DNA from 2 places in the Shinella agrisoli genome. Region 1 is predicted to be linked to the other one. Evidence: predicted binding sites of a transcription regulator. Region 1 holds the regulator's gene; the other holds the start of a gene.
The links. The regulator HrcA, encoded in region 1, represses chaperone genes, less so after heat shock. The targets are predictions, from matches to a motif close to GTTAGCACTCNCNNNNNGNGAGTGCTAAC.

Region 1 (9,272 bases):
CCATGCCGGCGAGGTGCTGACCCACGGCCGAGCGAACGACATCGTCAGCAATCCGGACGTTCGCCGCCTCTATCTCGGCGACAATTTCAGCCTTTGAGGCCTGCGGCCGCGATCTTCACCAAGTTTCCGGCCGCGACTTGACCAAACTTCTCAAAAAAGCAATTTTTGGGCCAGTTGGATCCTGTCGCCCCGCCATGACGGCCGAGGGGCGCTTTTCCGGGGAGTAAAGCGTCCGAATGGCACTCGCAGCCAGCCTCTTCCTGCGTCAAAGCCAGTCGCTGGTCATGACCCCGCAGCTCATGCAGTCGATCCAGCTGCTGCAGATGACGCATTTCGAGCTCAACCAGTTCATCGAGCAGGAAGTCGAGAAAAACCCCCTCCTCGAAGTCGCGCCGAACGACGACGGCCGCGGCGCCGACGAGCATTTCCCCGCGGGAGAGGAGCGCGGGCATGCCGAGAATGCGGGCTCCGACGAGGGCTTCCAGCCCGACCTCTACGATTCGGCCACCGCCGGCACCGCGGGCGGCGCAGCCGAAACCTTCGACGGCGGCCTCGACAACGTCTTTCCGGACGACGCCGGCCCGCGCGCCGCGGACGCGCCGGAACTCATCGGCCAGTGGAAGTCCATGCCGGGCGGCGAGGACGGCGGAGGCTACGACCTCGACGACTTCGTGGCGACCCGCAAGACGCTGCGCGACGTGCTGAACGAACAGATCCCCTTCGTCCTCTCCGACCCCGTCGACCGGCTGATCGCCCAGCATCTCGTCGACCAGCTCGACGAGGCCGGCTATCTCCAGGGCAGCACGGCCGAGACGGCGCTGCGCCTCGGCAAGCCCGTCGCCGAGATCGAGCGCGTGCTCTTCCGCCTCCAGGAGCTCGACCCGCCCGGCGTCTTCGCCCGGTCGCTCGGCGAATGCCTCGCGATCCAGCTAAAGGCTCTCGACCGGCTCGATCCGGCCATGGCCGCGCTCATCGACAACCTCGAACTGCTCGCCCGGCGCGACTTCGCCACGCTGAAGAAGCTCTGCGGCGTGGGCGAGGACGACCTGCTCGACATGCTGGCGGAAATCCGCAAGCTCGATCCCAAGCCCGGCACGCGCTACGAGACGGGCGCCTTAGAGGCCGTGGTGCCGGACATCATCGTGCGCGCGGCCCCGGACGGGACCTGGCATGTCGAACTCAACGCCGACACGCTGCCGCGCGTGCTCGTCAACCGCGAATACTATGCCGCCGTTTCCAGCCGCACGAGCCGCGACAGCGAGGACCACGCCTTCCTCAACGAATGCCTGCAGACGGCCAGCTGGCTGGCGCGCAGCCTCGACCAGCGCGCCCGCACCATCATGAAGGTGGCGAGCGAGATCGTGCGCCAGCAGGACGCCTTCCTCATGCACGGCGTCGACCACCTGCGCCCGCTGAACCTGAAGACGGTCGCCGAGGCGATCAAGATGCATGAATCGACGGTGAGCCGCGTCACCTCGAACAAGTACATGCTGACGCCGCGCGGCCTCTTCGAGCTCAAGTACTTCTTCACCGTGTCGATCGGCTCGGCGGAGGGCGGCGATTCCCATTCGGCCGAGAGCGTACGCCACCGCATCCGCACGATGATCGCGCAGGAATCCCCCGACGCGGTGCTCTCGGACGACGACATCGTCGACATCCTGCGCAAGGGCGGGGTCGACCTTGCCCGCCGGACGGTCGCGAAATACCGCGAGGCGATGAACATCCCCTCCTCCGTGCAGCGGCGCCGGGAAAAACGGGCGCTCGCCAAGGCGGCCGGTTCCTGAAACAAAGCCGGGGAAAGCCGCGTTCCACACCTCAAGAAGTTAACAGAGCCTCAATCCCGATTGACTTCGCCGTCGGGAAGGGCTAATGCGCGCCCCAATTCTGAAGAGAAGGCAGCCCGGAATTCCAGACATATTCCCGCTTTTTTGCAGCATGCGGCGCAAAATCCATCGCATGCGTGAAAAGCTTGGAACGTGGGTGAGGTTGGAATAGACTGTTGCGCGCAAATCACGAAAGAGAGGAAACCTCCATGAGTGTGCGTGTATCCGGTAAACATATGGAAATCGGCGAAACTTTCCGTCAGCGCATCGAAGAGCAGGTGGGAGAGGCCGTAACCAAATATTTTGACGGAGGATATTCGAGCCAGGTCACCGTGGAAAAAGCGGGATCGCGGTACAGCGCGGACTGCAAGATCCATCTCGATACGGGCATGGCCTTGCAGGCGAATGGCGAAGCAAACGACCCTCTGGCAGCCTTCCAGGCAGCCTCCGAACGGATCGAGAAGCGCCTGCGCCGGTACAAGCGCAAACTCAAGGCACACCACAACGGCAACGGCCACGACGCCTTTGCGGAAGTGGCCTACACGGTGATGGATTCGGTCCCCGACGAGGACGACGAGCTTCCCGAGGACTACGCGCCGACCATCGTCGCGGAAAGCACGAAGAAACTCAGGACCATGTCCGTCGCAAGCGCCGTCATGGCGCTCGACATGACGGACGAGCCGGTTCTTCTCTTCCGCAGCGCCGGGTCGGAGCAGCTCAATATCGTCTACCGACGCAACGACGGCAATATTGGCTGGATCGACGCAGCCAATATCAAAGGCTGAGTGACGGGAGCGTGGTGCCGGAAACGGCACCACATTTCCTAAGAAACCCTTCACGCAGCGCACGAGGACAAAAGCATGGCATTGGCAGGTTTGCTGCAGCAGAGTGCGATTATTCCGGCGATGAAGGCCAACTCCAAGAAGCAGCTGCTTCAGGAACTGGCGACAAAAGCGGCAAAGATCACCGGGATTCCGGAACGCGAGATCTTCGACGTTATCCTTCAGCGTGAGCGGCTCGGTTCGACCGGCGTCGGCAATGGCATCGCCATTCCGCACGGCAAGCTGAAGGAGCTTTCGCAGATCACCGGCCTCTTCGCACGACTCGAAACCCCCGTGGACTTCGAGGCCCTGGACGACCAGCCGGTCGACCTCGTCTTCCTGCTCCTGGCCCCGGAAGGCGCGGGCGCGGACCACCTCAAGGCTCTCTCGCGCATCGCCCGCGTGCTGCGTGACCCCACGATGGTCGCAAAGCTGCGCGCTTCCGACAATGAGAGCGCGATCTATGCCTGCCTCAGCGAGGAGCACGCGTCCAACGCGGCCTGAGGCGTCCGGCATGAAAAAACCGGCGGTTTGGGAACCGCCGGTCAATGTGTTGAAAACCTCGCCCCGCCCACTGCCGTCATCCTCGGGCTTGACCCGAGGATCCATGCGCCACCCGACGCAGGTGGATGCTCGGGTCAGGCCCGAGCATGACGGAGGAGAGGTTTGCGGCCCTGTTTCAGCAGCCTGACCGGCGGTTCTCGGACCGCCGGTTTTTCTTTATGCGCAAGAACGAGGATCAGGCCTGGGCAGCGCTCGCCTCGCCTGCGGGCGCCTTGGGGCCGCCCTTGGACACGCCGACCATCGCCGGGCGCAGCACGCGCTCGCCGATGACGTAGCCGGCCTGCACGACCTGGACGACCGTGTTGTTGGCGACATCCGTGTTCGGCACCTCGAACATGGCCTGGTGGAAGTTCGGATCGAACTTCTCGCCCATCGGGTCGAGCTTGCGCACGCCGTGGCGTTCCAGGGCGGCGAGCATGGAGCGCTCGGTCATCTCGACGCCTTCGGCCAGTGCCTTCAGGCCCGCATCGCCGCTTTCCAGGGCTTCCGCCGGAATGGCGTCGAGCGCGCGGCGCAGGTTGTCGGATACGGCCAGCATGTCGCGCGCGAAGCCGGCGACGGAGTAGGACTTGGCATCCTTCACGTCGCGCTCGGTGCGGCGGCGCAGGTTGTCCATCTCGGCGGCAAGGCGCAGATACTTATCCTTGAGGTCGGCATTCTCGGCCTTGAGAACCCCGATCGGATCGGGCTCGCCCGGGGCATCCGCCTCAACGGCGGCCTCCTCCGGGGCGGGCGCTTCCACGGCGGCGCTGTTCTCCGCCGCTTCGTCAGGTCCGTGTTTCTTGGTCTCGTCGGTCATGACGTACTCCGAATTGCATTTTGAGGGGTTGCGCCCGATATCGAGCTTTGGTCCTGAAAAATCAAGGGCCGGTGGCCGTATTACGCCCGTTCAGCGCGAAAGCCGCGACATGAGCTGGGCCGTATAATCCACCATGGGCACGATACGGGAATAGTTGAGGCGCGTCGGCCCGATGACGCCGACGGCGCCGACGATCTTCTCCTCGCTGTCGCGGTAGGGCGCGACGATGAGCGAGGAGCCCGAAAGCGAGAAGAGCTTGTTCTCCGAGCCGATGAAGATGCGCACGCCCGGCCCCGCCTCGGCGAGGTTCAGGAGTTCGATCAGGCTGTCCTTCCGCTCCAGGTCGTCGAACAGCATGCGCAGCCGGTCGATGTCCTCGGCGCCGGCAAGCCCTTCCAGCAGGTTCGCCCGGCCGCGCACGATGAGCCGCGTCGGCTTGCCGTCCTCAAGGCCGCCGGACCAGACCGCAAGCCCCCGCTCGACGAGGTCCTGCGAGAGCTTGTCGAGTTCGCGGCTGATCTCGCCGCGCAGCCGCTCCAGCTGCGCGCGCGCCTCGACCAGCGTGTTGCCGGCAAGGTGCGCGTTGAGGAAGTTCGCCGCTTCGGTAAGCTGCGAGCTCGTGACCCCCGCCGGCAGATCGATGATGCGGTTTTCCACCTGGTCATGGTCGCCGACGAGAACGACGAGCGCCTTCGTGGGCTCGAGCCGGATGAACTCGACATGCTTCAGCACGGCGTCGTTTTTCGTGGTGATGACGAGCCCGGCGCCGCGCGACATGCCGGAAAGCGCCTGGCTCGCCTCGTTCATCAGGGTTTCGACGGCGGCATGCTTCTGGCCGTGCGGGCGCACGTGGCGCTCGATCGAGGCGCGGTCCTCCGCCGAAATATTGCCGACCTGCATGAAGGCGTCGACGAAGAAGCGCAGTCCGAGCTGCGTCGGCAGGCGCCCGGCGCTGACATGCGGCGAGTAGATGAGGCCGAGTTCCTCAAGGTCGCTCATGACATTGCGCACGGAGGCGGGCGAGAGCGACATGGGCAGGATGCGCGACAGGTTGCGTGAACCGAGCGGCTCGCCGCTTTCCAAATAGCTTTCCACGATGCGGCGGAAGATTTCGCCCGAACGCTCGTCGAGCGCCGCCTGGCTGTCAGGACCCGGAGACCTCTTCAAAACCATCTTTCTGCTGCAACCCTGTTATCCGTCAGGAATATAGTGATTTCGCGGGACAGCGCAAAACGGATTTTCCGCGTGTCCGGCGCATCGCCATTCCCTCGCTCGGCGAACTGGTCTAAAGCAGCTTCCCAGATACCTCATACAGGAGTTCGCAATGCGGCCGTCCGGCAGAAAAACCGATCAGATGCGCAAGGTTTCCTTCGAGCGCAACGTTTCCAAGCATGCCGAAGGCTCCTGTCTCGTCAAGTTCGGCGACACGCACGTGCTGGTGACGGCGAGCCTCGAGGAGAAGACGCCGCCGTGGCTGCGCAACAGCGGCAAGGGCTGGGTGACGGCGGAATACGGCATGCTGCCGCGCGCCACCGGCGAGCGCATGAAGCGCGAGGCCGCGAGCGGCAAGCAGGGCGGGCGCACGCAGGAGATCCAGCGCCTCATCGGCCGGTCGCTGCGCGCGGTCGTCGATCTCGAAGCCCTCGGCGAACGCCAGATCACCGTCGACTGCGACGTCATCCAGGCGGACGGCGGCACCCGCACGGCATCCATCACCGGCGCCTGGGTGGCGCTGCACGATTGCCTGAAGTGGATGGAGGCGCGCAGCATGATCAAGGTGGAGAAGGTCCTCAAGGACCACGTGGCCGCGATTTCCTGCGGCATCTTCGCCGCCCAGTCGGTCATCGACCTCGACTATCTGGAGGATTCCGCCGCCGAGACGGACGCCAATTTCGTCATGACCGGCTCGGGCGGCATCGTCGAAATCCAGGGCACCGCGGAGGGCAAGCCGTTCACGGAGGAGGAATTCTCCACGCTGCTGGCGCTTGCCCGCAGCGGCATCGCCGAACTCGTCGCCCTGCAGAAGCAGGCGATCGCCTGACGAAAGGTTCCCCATGGCGGCCGCGATCGAAGGCATTCTCGAAACCGCGCTCTATGCGGACGACCTCGACGCGGCGGAGGCCTTCTACGGCGGCATCCTGGAGCTCGAAAGAATCACGCGGCAGGCGAACCGCCATGTCTTCTTCCGCTGCGGCCCCGGCGTCCTCCTGATCTTCAACCCGAAGGAGACCGTCAACCCGCCGCCGCCGGGTGCCTTTCCCGTACCGGTGCACGGGGCGGCCGGGCCTGGCCATGCCTGCTTCCGCGTGCCGGGGCCGGACCTTGATTTCTGGGTGAAAAAGCTCGAAGACGCGGGCATTGCCATCGAAGCGGATTTCCGCTGGCCGAACGGCGCCCGCTCCATCTATTTCCGCGACCCCGCCGGCAACAGCCTCGAATGTGCCGAGCCGGGCCTGTGGAACATCACGTAAGGACCACCATGCGCAAGCTCGACACCAAGACGATCGTCGTCGCCAGCCACAACGCGGGCAAGATCCGCGAGATCGAGGACCTGATCGGCCCCTTCGGCTTCTCCGCGAAATCCGCCGCCGAGCTGAACTTCGAGGAGCCGGACGAGACGGGCACGACCTTCGAGGAGAACGCGACGATCAAGGCGCTCGCCTCCGCCAGGGCCTCGGGGCTTCCCGCCCTTTCGGACGATTCCGGCCTGGTGATCGACGCGCTCGGCGGCGCGCCCGGCGTCTATACGGCGAACTGGGCGGAGAAGGAGGACGGCACGCGCGACTTCGCCATGGCCATGGAGAAGGTGGAAAAAGCGCTCAACGAGAAGAATGCGACCAAGCCCGAGGACCGCACCGCGCGGTTCGTCTCCGTGCTGTGCCTTGCCTGGCCGGACGGCCATACGGAGCTCTTCCGCGGCGAGGTGGAAGGCCATGTCGTCTGGCCGCCGCGCGGGAAGAGGGGCTTCGGCTACGATCCGGTCTTCCAGCCCGAAGGCTACGAGACGACCTTCGGCGAGATGAGCGCGGAAGAAAAGCATGGCTGGAAGCCGGGCGATGCGGCCGCGCTTTCGCACCGCGCCCGCGCCTTCAAGCTCTTCGTCGAAACCTGCCTGAAGGCTTGAAGGCCGATGACGGCGGTGCCCTTCGACATCCGGCCGGGCACGGGAGCGGACATGTTCGATCCCGGCTTCGGCATCTATGTGCACTGGCCGTTCTGTGCCGCCAAATGCCCCTATTGCGACTTCAACAGCCATGTGCGCCACCAGCCGGTCGACCAGCCGCGCTTCGTGCAGGCGTTCCTCCGGGAAATGTCGGCGATGCGCCGGCTGACCGGCCCGCGCAGCGTCACCAGCATCTTCATGGGCGGCGGCACGCCCTCGCTGATGGCGCCGGAGACGGTGGACGCGATCCTTTCCGGCATCGCCCGCCACTGGCACGTGCCGGACGGCATCGAGATCACCATGGAGGCAAACCCTTCCAGCGTCGAGGCCGAGCGTTTCCGCGGCTACCGCGCGGCCGGCGTCAACCGCGTCTCGCTCGGCGTGCAGGCGCTGAACGACCGGGACCTCAAGTTCCTCGGCCGGCTGCATGACGTCGCCGACGCGCTGAAGGCGATCCGTCTTGCGCGCGACATCTTCCCGCGCATGTCCTTCGACCTCATCTATGCCCGCCCGAACCAGACGGTGGCGGACTGGGACCGCGAGCTGAAGGAGGCCGTCTCCTACGCCGTGGACCACCTCTCGCTCTACCAGCTCACCATCGAGGAGGGCACGCCCTTCTACGGCCTTCACAAGGCCGGCAAGCTGGTGGTGCCGGACGGCGAGCAATCCGCCGTGCTCTACGAGGCGACGCAGGAGATCACCGAGCGCGAGGGCATGCCGGCCTACGAGGTCTCCAACCATGCGAGGCCCGGCGCGGAGAGCCGCCACAACCTCACCTACTGGCGCTACGGCGACTATGTCGGCATCGGCCCCGGCGCCCATGGCCGCCTCACCACCGGCGGCGCGAAGATCGCCACCGCGACGGAACGGCGTCCGGAAGGCTGGCTCGGCCTCGTCGAGGCGCAGGGCCACGGCATGGTCGACCAGGAGCTGCTGGAGCGCGAGGCGCAGGCCGACGAGCTGCTGCTGATGGGCCTTCGCCTCAAGGAGGGCGTCGACCTCGCCCGCTGGCAGACCCTTTCCGGCCGCGACCCGGATCCGGACCGCGAACGGTTCCTCATCGAGCACGGCTTCATCGAGCGGATCGGCAATTCGCGGCTGCGCTGTACGCCGGCCGGCATGCTGATCCTCGACGCAGTCGTTGCGGACCTCGCCTGCTGAACGGCCTCAGGCGTCCGAGCCGAGCGGCCGGCGTCTTTCCCTGACGAGGCGCAGGAGCCGGCCGTCGATCGCCGCAAGCCCGACGGCGATCAGCGCCATGCCGGCGAAATGCTTCGGCGCCAGCACCTCGCCCAGCACCAGCGCGCCGAGCAGGATGGCGCTGACGGGAATGAGGAAGGTGACGAGCATCAGGTTCGTCGCCCCCGCCGTCGCCAAGATGCGGAAGAAGATGACATAGGCGAGCGCCGTTGCGAGGAACGCAAGGCCGAAAAGGGCGGCCCAGGCTTCCGGCGACGGCGCGGAAAGCGCCCACGGCCGGTCGATGAGGAGCGCCACCGGCAGCATGAGCAGCGCAGACGCCGTCACCTGCCCGGCGGCCGGCAGCAGGGGCGGCAGACCCATGCTGCGGAAGCGGCGGCCGAAAATGCCGGCGATCGAATAGGAGACGGCGCCGCCGAGCACGGCAAGCTGCGCGAGCACATTGGTGCCGAGATCGCCGAGCGCCGACGGGCCGATCATCAAGGCCACGCCGAGGAAGCCGACAAGCACGCCGGCGAGCCGGCCCCCCGTCATCTTCTCGTCCTCGGTCAGCACATGGGCGACGATCACCGCGAAGAGCGGCGTCGTGGCGTTGAGGATCGAGGCAAGGCCGCTCGCGATATGCGTCTGGCCCCAGACGATCAGCGAGAAGGGGATGATGTTGTTGAGCACGCCCATGCCGAAGAAGGCGAACCAGGCTTCGCGGCTGCGCGGAACCGCATGGCCGGAAAGCCGCACGATGGCCCAAAGCGCAAGGGCCGCCAGCGCCACACGCGCGGTGACGATGGTGAAGGGCGGCAGTTCGCGCACGAGAATGCCGTTGAACAGGAACGATCCGCCCCACAGGAGCGAGAGAGCGATAAGCAGACCCCATTCGACGGGGGACATGGGACGGCTGGCCA
Region 2 (9,272 bases), on a different contig from region 1:
GGAGGAGATGACCGAGGCGTTCTCGTCGCGGAAGGCATCGACCAGCGTGACGCCGAAACCGTTCTCCTGGCCCGCCGCCATCAGGAAGGCCGGGCCGCCTTCCCTGCCCTTGCCGAAATGGAAATCGAAGCCGGTGACGACCTCGGAGGCGTGCAGCCAGTCCAGCAGCACCGAGCGGATGAAGTCGTGCGCCGACATTTCCGAGAAGGTGCGGTCGAAGGGATATTCGATGACGGCGGCAAAGCCCATGCCTTCGAGGATGCGCGCCTTCAGGGGCGCCGGCGTCAGGCGGAAGACGGGGCGCTCGGGCCGGAAGACCGTGCGCGGATGGGGCTCGAAGGTGAGCACGAGCGCGGGGATGCCGCGGCTCGTGGCGATGTCGAGCGCACGCTGCAACACCGCCTGGTGGCCGCGGTGCACGCCGTCGAAATTGCCGATGGCGACGACGCCGCCGCGCAGATGCTCCGGCAGCGGCTCTTTCGTCTCGTTCCTGTGAAATACCGTCATGGCCGACCGTCTCCGTCCCGTCACTGCAGCCGGGGCATCCACCATTTCGGGCGGGCGTCTTCCCGGGCGAGGAAGGCGTCCAGCCTTGCCTCATCCGTGCGGCCGGCGTCCACATATTCCTTCGCGTGGATGCCGCCGGAAATGTAGAGCACGTCGAGGCCGAAAGCTTCCGCGCCGCGCACGTCGGTCGGCATGCCGTCGCCGATGGCGATCACCCGCGACAGGTCGAAGGCGCCGCGCACCTCGTGCGCTTCGGCGAGCGACCTCTCGTAGATCGGCCGGTTCGGCTTGCCGGCGATCTGCGTCGTGCCGCCGAGCTCGCCATAGAGCGCGGCGAGCGCCCCGGCGCAGGGAATGAGCCGGTGGCCGCGCTCGACGACCAGGTCCGGATTGGCGCAGATGAAGGGCAGCTTGCGGGCGGCGAGCCGGGCAAGCTCCCCTCGGTAGTCCTCGACGGTTTCCGCCTCGTCCTCGCGCAGGCCCGCGCAGACCGCGATGCCGGCCTCATCGAGGCCGACCGGTTCGACATCGAGGCCGCCGAGCAGGGGCAGGTCCTTCTCCGCGCCGATGAAGTAGATCTCCCTCGGGCCCTCGGCGATCAGCGCGCGGGTGACGTCGCCGGAGGTGACGATGCGGTCATAGGCTTCGTCCAGCACGCCGAGGCCGCGGATCTGCACCTTCACCCCCGGATGGGGACGCGGCGAATTGGTGATGAGGACGACCGTGAGGCCGGCGGCGCGGGCGGCGGCAAGCGCCTCGGAGGCTTGCGAAAAAGCCTCCACGCCGTTGTGCAGGACGCCCCAGACGTCGCAAAGCACCACGTCGTACAACGAGGCGATGTCGCCGAAGGATTGGATGCGTTGAGCCATAAGGAATCCCGTGTCGAGGTCGAGCCCGGCTGACATTGCAAAGCGACGGCAAGAAAACAAGCCTCCAGACTGCCGGCAAAGTCCGCCAAACCTCTCCTTTGTCATGGCCGGGCTTGCCCCGGCCATCCATAAGCCTTTGAAAAGAATGGGCCTCGGGTCAAGCCGAGGACGACGGCGTATCTGGGGCGATATTTGCCATCGAACCGCCTCTCCACACAATTTTGCCCCATCGACAGGCAAACTGCCGAACATTCATCGAGCCGGCTTGATGGCGCGCGATGGCTTTCCCATCTGGTGGGGGCGTTGCGAAGACCCCTCATCCCCCGCCGATAACCATTCCCGGCGAAATAATTTCGGGCCGCCGTTCTTGACTCGAAACGCGCAGCCGCCTATCTCGGCTGCGCTAGCACTCACAAGCGACGAGTGCTAACATCAATCCAACGGATCCGCATCGCGATCCGCAATGTCATTTGATCGAGGGAAAAGACAATGGCAAGCACCAACTTCCGCCCGCTTCACGACCGCGTCGTCGTTCGTCGCGTCGAGTCCGAGGAAAAGACCAAGGGCGGCATCATCATCCCCGATACCGCCAAGGAGAAGCCGCAGGAAGGCGAAATCGTCGCCGTCGGCTCCGGCGCCCGTGACGAAAGCGGCAAGGTCGTCGCGCTCGACGTCAAGGTCGGCGACCGCGTCCTGTTCGGCAAGTGGTCGGGCACCGAAGTCAAGCTCAACGGCGAAGACCTTCTGATCATGAAGGAAGCCGACATCATGGGCATCATCGGCTGATCGGCCGGTAATTCCCTTCCGAAATCCGCTGACACCTCTTTTCAGGAGTTCTCACAATGGCAGCCAAAGAAGTCAAGTTCGGCCGCACCGCGCGCGAAAAGATGCTGCGTGGCGTCGACGTCCTCGCAGATGCAGTCAAGGTAACGCTCGGCCCAAAGGGCCGTAACGTCGTCATCGACAAGTCCTTCGGCGCTCCGCGCATCACCAAGGACGGCGTTTCCGTCGCCAAGGAAATCGAACTGGAAGACAAGTTCGAGAACATGGGCGCGCAGATGGTCCGCGAAGTCGCTTCGAAGACCAACGACGTCGCCGGTGACGGCACCACCACCGCAACCGTTCTCGCCCAGGCGATCGTGCGCGAAGGCGCCAAGGCCGTCGCCGCCGGCATGAACCCGATGGACCTGAAGCGCGGCATCGACCTCGCCGTCGCGGAAGTCGTCAAGGATCTCCAGGCCAAGGCCAAGAAGATCAACACCTCGGAAGAAGTCGCGCAGGTCGGCACGATCTCGGCCAACGGCGAGCGCCAGATCGGCCTCGACATCGCCGAAGCCATGCAGAAGGTCGGCAACGAGGGCGTCATCACGGTCGAGGAAGCCAAGACCGCCGAGACCGAACTCGAAGTCGTCGAAGGCATGCAGTTCGACCGCGGCTACCTCTCGCCCTACTTCGTCACCAACCCGGAAAAGATGGTCGCCGACCTCGAGGACGCCTACATTCTCCTGCACGAGAAGAAGCTCTCGAACCTCCAGGCCATGCTCCCGGTTCTCGAAGCCGTCGTCCAGACCGGCAAGCCGCTGGTCATCGTCGCTGAAGACGTCGAAGGCGAAGCCCTCGCGACGCTCGTCGTCAACAAGCTGCGCGGCGGCCTGAAGATCGCCGCCGTCAAGGCCCCGGGCTTCGGCGACCGCCGCAAGGCCATGCTGGAAGACATCGCCATCCTGACGGGCGGCACGGTCATCTCCGAAGACCTCGGCATCAAGCTCGAGAACGTGACGCTCGACATGCTCGGCAAGGCCAAGAAGGTCTCGATCTCCAAGGAAAACACGACGATCGTCGACGGTGCCGGCCAGAAGGCCGAGATCGAAGGCCGCGTCGCGCAGATCAAGGCCCAGATCGAGGAAACCACCTCCGACTACGACCGCGAGAAGCTCCAGGAGCGCCTGGCCAAGCTCGCCGGCGGCGTCGCCGTCATCCGCGTCGGCGGCTCGACGGAAGTCGAGGTGAAGGAAAAGAAGGACCGCATCGACGACGCCCTCAACGCGACGCGCGCTGCCGTTCAGGAAGGCATCGTGCCGGGCGGCGGCGTCGCCCTGCTGCGCTCCTCCACGAAGATCGCCGTCAAGGGCGAGAACGACGACCAGGAAGCCGGCATCAACATCGTCCGCAAGGCGCTGCAGTCGCTGGTCCGCCAGATCGCCGACAACGCCGGTGACGAGGCCTCCATTGTCGTCGGCAAGATCCTCGAGAAGAACGAGGACAACTACGGCTACAACGCCCAGACCGGCGAATACGGCGACCTGATCCAGCTCGGCATCGTCGACCCGGTCAAGGTCGTCCGCACGGCGCTCCAGAACGCCGCTTCGGTCGCCTCGCTGCTGATCACGACGGAAGCCATGATCGCCGAACTGCCGAAGAAGGACGCTCCGGCCATGCCGGGCGGCATGGGCGGCATGGGCGGCATGGACATGATGTGATAGGCCGAAAGCCTGTCGCATTCGAGCCATCCGGTTCGGTTTCGGAAGGGGCGGTCTTCGGGCCGCCCTTTCTGTTTTTCGCCGCAACCGGACCTGTATCGTTGCCGTGAAAAGAATTTTTTCATTTGTACAATAATTCTCAAAAACCCGTTGCTGGCATAAAAAAACCAATTATAAAGGCGCTCCAAGTGAACTTTAATGTTCACGCGGGATTCAAGCACTGGTTGGCGGCAGGACATGCCGGCCGGCCCTGCGGCGGCAATCCCTGAAGTTTCGAAAGAACCGCCGTGCGGCCCGAATGGAGAGGCATCGGCGGTCTTCACGCGTACGTCCGATCCGCTGAAGACAGACGGAGCCGGACGAAGTTCAGTACATGAGAAAGTGGTTCGGCGGACTTCGAGGGATGTCAGCCGGCACTCTCTTTTAGCATGTCGCACGCCGCAAGAGGGTGAGACGTGGGGACCAAATTCGAGCAACTGCCCTGGGGTTGTCGGTGTTCAAGATAATCAAGACTGATCTCTCGTCTCCGTTCCTGCCGGGATCGATGGAATTCGACGAGACGGACAACGAGCTGCTGACGCAATATTGCGTGACGGAGCGCTGGACCGGCGATCTTTCCAACGGCCTCTTCACGCTCGGCGACAAGGCGGCGCTGGCGCACGGCCTGCCGCAGCGCACCTGCGGCCTGCTGAACCTCATCCGCTGCTACGAGCCGCTCGACCGCACGCGCGTGCTGGAACTCTTCGAGCAGGCGGCGGCCTCCTCCTCGTCCTTCTGCTTCTCCACGACGATCCACCTCGACGGCGCGCCGCGCCAGCCGGTGTTCTGCGTCGGCGAATCGACGGGCCTGGAGGAGAAATATGCCGGCACGATCATCGGCGTCTTCATCTTCCCGCGCTTCCAGATCGACCTCGCCGGCCGGCGCTTCAAGCGGCAGTAGAGCGGTTCAGGCCGCTTCGACCACCGCCCCCTCGCCGACCCGGATCCGTTCGATCGGCACCGGGCGCCCCAGGAAATAGCCCTGCGCCTCGTCGCATCCTTCGTCGAGAAGGATGTCGAGCTGGCTGCGCGTCTCCACGCCTTCCGCCAGCACCGGCACGCGCAGCGTCTGGCCCAGCGCCAGGATGGCGCGGATGATCGCCTTCGCCTCGGGGCTCGCCTCGACCTCGTTCATGAAGCTGCGGTCGAGCTTGATCTTGTCGAAGGGGAAGGCGCGCAGCGTCTCCAGCGACGAGTATCCCGTGCCGAAATCGTCGATGGCGATGGTAACGCCGAAGGCCTTGATCCGGCGGAGCGTGTTGAGGGCGCGCTCCTTGTCGCCGATGATGGTCGATTCGGTGATCTCCAGTTCGAGGCGGTGCGGGCTGAGGCCGGTTTCCAGGAGGACGCGGTGCACGAGGTCGGCGACATCGGCGTTGCCGAGCTGGACCGGCGACAGGTTGACGGCGATCTTGTGGTCGTTGTCCCAGGTCGCCGCCTCGCGGCAGGCCTCGCGCAGCACCCATTCGCCGATCGGCAGGATGGCGCCGCACTCCTCCGCGATCGGGATGAATTCGGATGGCGGGATCGTGCCGCGCACGGGGTGGTGCCAGCGCAGCAGCACCTCGTAACCGACCGTCTCGCCGGAATGGACCGCCTTCTGGACCTGGTAGTGAAGCTGCAACTCCCCGCGCTCCACCGCCTGCCAGAGATCGTTCGCGATGAGGCGGCGGCTGCGGGCGGCCTCGTCCATCGACACCTCGTAGAAGCAGACCGTCTCCGTCAGCGCCTCCTTGGCGCGGTACATGGCAAGGTCGGCATTGTTGAGCAGCGCTTCGATGTTGTCCGCGTCCTGCGGATAGATCGCCACGCCGAGGCTGGCGCCCGGCTTGATGTCGTAGCCGTCGATGCGGATTTCCTCCTTGAGGCAGGTTTCGAGGCGCTGGATGAAGTCGGTGAGGTCCGACATGTCCTCGAAGCGTTTGGCCGCCGCGAACTCGTCGCCGCCGAACCGGGCGACCGTCTCGTCCGCCTGGAGGCAGGCCTGCATGCGCCTGGAGAGCGTGACGAGCACTTCGTCGCCCGCCGCATGGCCGCGCGTATCGTTGATCTCCTTGAACTTGTCGAGGTCGATGCCGATGGCCGCGACCTTGCCGCCGGACCGGCCGGCCGAATCGAGATCGGCTTCCAGCCGGTTGTGGAAGCTCGCGCGGTTCGGCAGCCCCGTCAGGCTGTCGTGGCGGGCGAGGAAGGAGATCTGCTCTTCGGACCGCAGGCGCTCGGAAATGTCCTCATAGGTCGCGACCCAGGCACCGTCCGGCAGCGTGCGGTAGCGCATCTGCACCGAGGCGCCGCTCGACAGCTTCTCGACGATCGTGCCGCCGCCGTTCGCCTGGATGGCGGCGCGGTGGCGTGCATAGACGTCGCGCGCCTTGGGCTGCCAGACATCCGGGTCGGGATAGATGTCGGCAAGGCCGCGCTCGATGATCTCGCGGAACGTCATGCCGGGACGGATGCGGCCTTCGGGAAAGCGGAAGATTTCGCCGTAACGCCTGTTCGCGAGCAGCAGGCGCTCGTCGCGGTCGAACAGGCAGAGCCCCTGCGACATGTTCTCCAGCGCCAGGTCGAGGTTCTTCGTCACCTCCGCGAGGCGGTCGGCATCGGTCTTTTCCTTCGTCACGTCCTTGGTGATCTTGGCATAGCCGATCAGCGTGCCGCCGGCATCATGGATGGGGTCGATGACGACGTTCGCCCAGAAGCGCGATCCGTCCTTGCGGTAGCGCCAGCCTTCGTACTCGGACTTGCCCTCTTCGCGGGCGGTCCTGAGCGCGCGTTCCGGCAGGCCGGCCGCGCGGTCCTCAGCGCTGTAGAACTGGGAAAAATGCCGGCCGACGATCTCGTGCGCCTTGTAGCCCTTGTTGCGCTCGGCCCCCTCGTTCCAGTTGGCGACGCGGCCTTCCGGATCGAGCATGTAGATGGCGTAATCCTTGACGCCCTGGACGAGCATGGCGAACTGGCGCGTGCTCTCGCTTGCGGCGAGCTCCGCCTGCCGCGCGAAAACCGCGGCCGTCAGGCCGGTGAAGAGCAGCGAGAAGGCGACGGCCGCGATCAACGGCACCATAAGGCCCGTCGAAATCAACGTATCGTCGCTTACCGGCACGAGGCCCGGCTCGACCGTCACGGCCGCCATCGCCGTGAAGTGGAGCGACACGACGCCCATAGCCATCAGGGCGGTCGCATAGGCCCGGTCGCGCGCACGCGGCTGCGCACGCATGCAGGCAAGGAGCGCGAGCGCGCCGAAGAGGCCCGCAGAGGCGACCGAGGCCAGCACATAGGCGCTGTCCCAATGGATGGTGCCCGGCAGTTCCACGGCGGACATGCCGATGTAGTGCATCGAGGTGATGCCGGCGCCGAGCACGAGGCCGCCGGCCACCACCGCGCTCGTACCGGAAATGCAGGTGGCGAGCGCAAGCCCGACCGTCGTGACCACGATGGCGACGGCAAGCGAGACGAGCGTGAGCGCCATGTCGTAGCCCATGACCACGCCGGGGTCATAGGCCAGCATGGCGATGAAGTGCGTCGCCCAGATGCCGAAGCCGCTCGACGTGCCCGCCGCTCCCAGCCACAGCGTTCGGGCCATGCCCTCGGCCACCCGCGCCCTCTGCGCCAGCGTGACCGCCACGAAGCAGGACAGGAAGCAGATGAAGGCCGCAAGGAGCACGAGCCGCAGGTCGTGCTCGACAGTCAGGCAGGTCAGAATGCGGAACATGAAAGGTCACCGGGCAGGATCGAGATGGCCCCACTCAGCCGGAGAACACTAAAAAATGAGTGAATTGAGAAACCTTCGCGCCGGGGCGGCGCGACTTGCGTTTTGTCATACTTAACGAATGTCAAAACAATACAACTGTTTCAACATATAACAATTATGCCGTTCAACCCACGCGGCGGAAGAGGCCTCAGAGCGTGAGCGCCTTGAGGTCGGCCGCCGGATCCTCAAGGGTGGCGCGATCGGGCGTTCGGCCCATCTCGATCAGCTTCTTGCCGACCACGTAGGCCTTCGCGTCGTTGACCGCATCGACCGCGATCAGCCTGCCCTGGCGGAAGTACCAGACGGAGACGCTGCCTTCCCGCTGGCCGGGGCGCACGAATGTATCGTCGAAGCCCATGCAGAAGCCGGCGATCTGCAGCTTCACGTCATACTGGTCGGACCAGAACCAGGGTTTGGGCTCGTAGGGCGCATCGCCGCCGGCGATGATGGCGGCCGCCGCTTCGGCCTGGTCGACGGCGTTCTGCACGGATTCGAGCCGCACGCGGTTGCCCTCGAACGGCAGGACGGCGCAATCGCCCATGGCGAAGATCGAAGGATCCGAGGTGCGGGCATGGGCATCGACCACGATGCCGTTCGCGACCTCCAGGCCCGCATCGCGGGCAAGCCGGTCGTTGGGCGCGACGCCGATGCCGGCGATGACCACGTCGACCGGCAGCACGAAGCCATCGGTCAGCTCCGCGCCGGTGACGCGGCCGTTCTCGCCGATGAGGCGCACGAGGCCGGTCTTCTCGCGCACGTCGACGCCGCGCGCCGTGTGGATCGCCTTGAGGATGGTCGCGGTCGCCGGCGAGGCGACGCGGGCGAGGATACGGTCGGCCATCTCGATGACGGTGACGTCGAGGCCCCTGCCCCGCGCGACGGCCGCCGCTTCGAGCCCGATATAGCCGCCGCCGACGACCAGCGCCCGGCGGCCCTCCTGCATCTCGACGCCGAGGCGGTCGGCGTCGCGGTAGTCGCGCACGGTGAAGACGCCGTCGAGGTCGCCGCCGATCTCGGCCGGCAGGCGGCGGGGCGTCGCGCCGGTGGCGAGCGCCAGGACGCCGTAATGCAGGGCCGAGCCGTCGCCGAGCGTCACCGTCTTCTCCGCCCGGTCGATGGACGTGACCTCGGTCGACAGGCGGATGTCGACGTTGTTTTCCGCATACCAGTTTTCCGGGCGGAACATCAGGCGGGACAGGTCGGCCTCGCCGAGCAGGTATTTCTTGGAAAGGGGGGGACGCTGATAGGGATGGCTGGCCTCGGCGGAAACGATCGTGATCGGCCGCTCGTCCTTCAGCGCACGCAATTTGGCAACGAGCGCAAACGCGGCCTGACCGCCGCCCACAACAACCAGTCTTCCCGTCACGATGCTACGTCCCGTCCTTCGTCATGCAAGAGGTAATGCGCCCCGGCAGGCGGCGTCAACGTGCCGTCGCGCCGCCCGTTCCTTCGTTTGCGTCAGGCTTTCGCCGGTATGTCGAGGCCCTTCTGCGCCGCCGGACGGGCAAGGCACCGCTCCAGCCAGGCCGTGACCGCGGGGAAGCCCGCATAGTCGAGGACCTCGCGCCCGCCGTAGAAGACGTCGGCACCGCGCACCCACGGGTAGGTCGCGATGTCGGCGATGGTGTG

Region 2: groES (co-chaperone GroES) is a predicted target of HrcA. The motif match lies at 1,779-1,807, and genes of this name have one in related genera.

The regions. Positions count from the first base shown of each region.
Region 1 is NZ_JBJIEP010000008.1:124,517-133,788, forward strand. Features, by position in the region: gene lptB (LPS export ABC transporter ATP-binding protein) at 1-97, shown strand, start outside; gene rpoN (RNA polymerase factor sigma-54) at 237-1,784, shown strand; gene hpf (ribosome hibernation-promoting factor, HPF/YfiA family) at 2,033-2,608, shown strand; gene ptsN (PTS IIA-like nitrogen regulatory protein PtsN) at 2,684-3,148, shown strand; gene grpE (nucleotide exchange factor GrpE) at 3,384-4,007, opposite strand; gene hrcA (heat-inducible transcriptional repressor HrcA) at 4,098-5,174, opposite strand; gene rph (ribonuclease PH) at 5,332-6,048, shown strand; gene ACIIOY_RS10780 (VOC family protein) at 6,062-6,478, shown strand; gene rdgB (RdgB/HAM1 family non-canonical purine NTP pyrophosphatase) at 6,487-7,131, shown strand; gene hemW (radical SAM family heme chaperone HemW) at 7,138-8,331, shown strand; gene ACIIOY_RS10795 (DMT family transporter) at 8,338-9,272, opposite strand, start outside.
Region 2 is NZ_JBJIEP010000003.1:155,142-164,413, forward strand. Features, by position in the region: gene ACIIOY_RS03550 (bifunctional riboflavin kinase/FAD synthetase) at 1-507, opposite strand, end outside; gene ACIIOY_RS03555 (TIGR01459 family HAD-type hydrolase) at 528-1,376, opposite strand; gene groES (co-chaperone GroES) at 1,866-2,162, shown strand; gene groL (chaperonin GroEL) at 2,219-3,856, shown strand; gene ACIIOY_RS03570 (hypothetical protein) at 4,350-4,796, shown strand; gene ACIIOY_RS03575 (bifunctional diguanylate cyclase/phosphodiesterase) at 4,803-7,604, opposite strand; gene ACIIOY_RS03580 (NAD(P)/FAD-dependent oxidoreductase) at 7,792-9,009, opposite strand; gene ACIIOY_RS03585 (glutathione binding-like protein) at 9,102-9,272, opposite strand, start outside.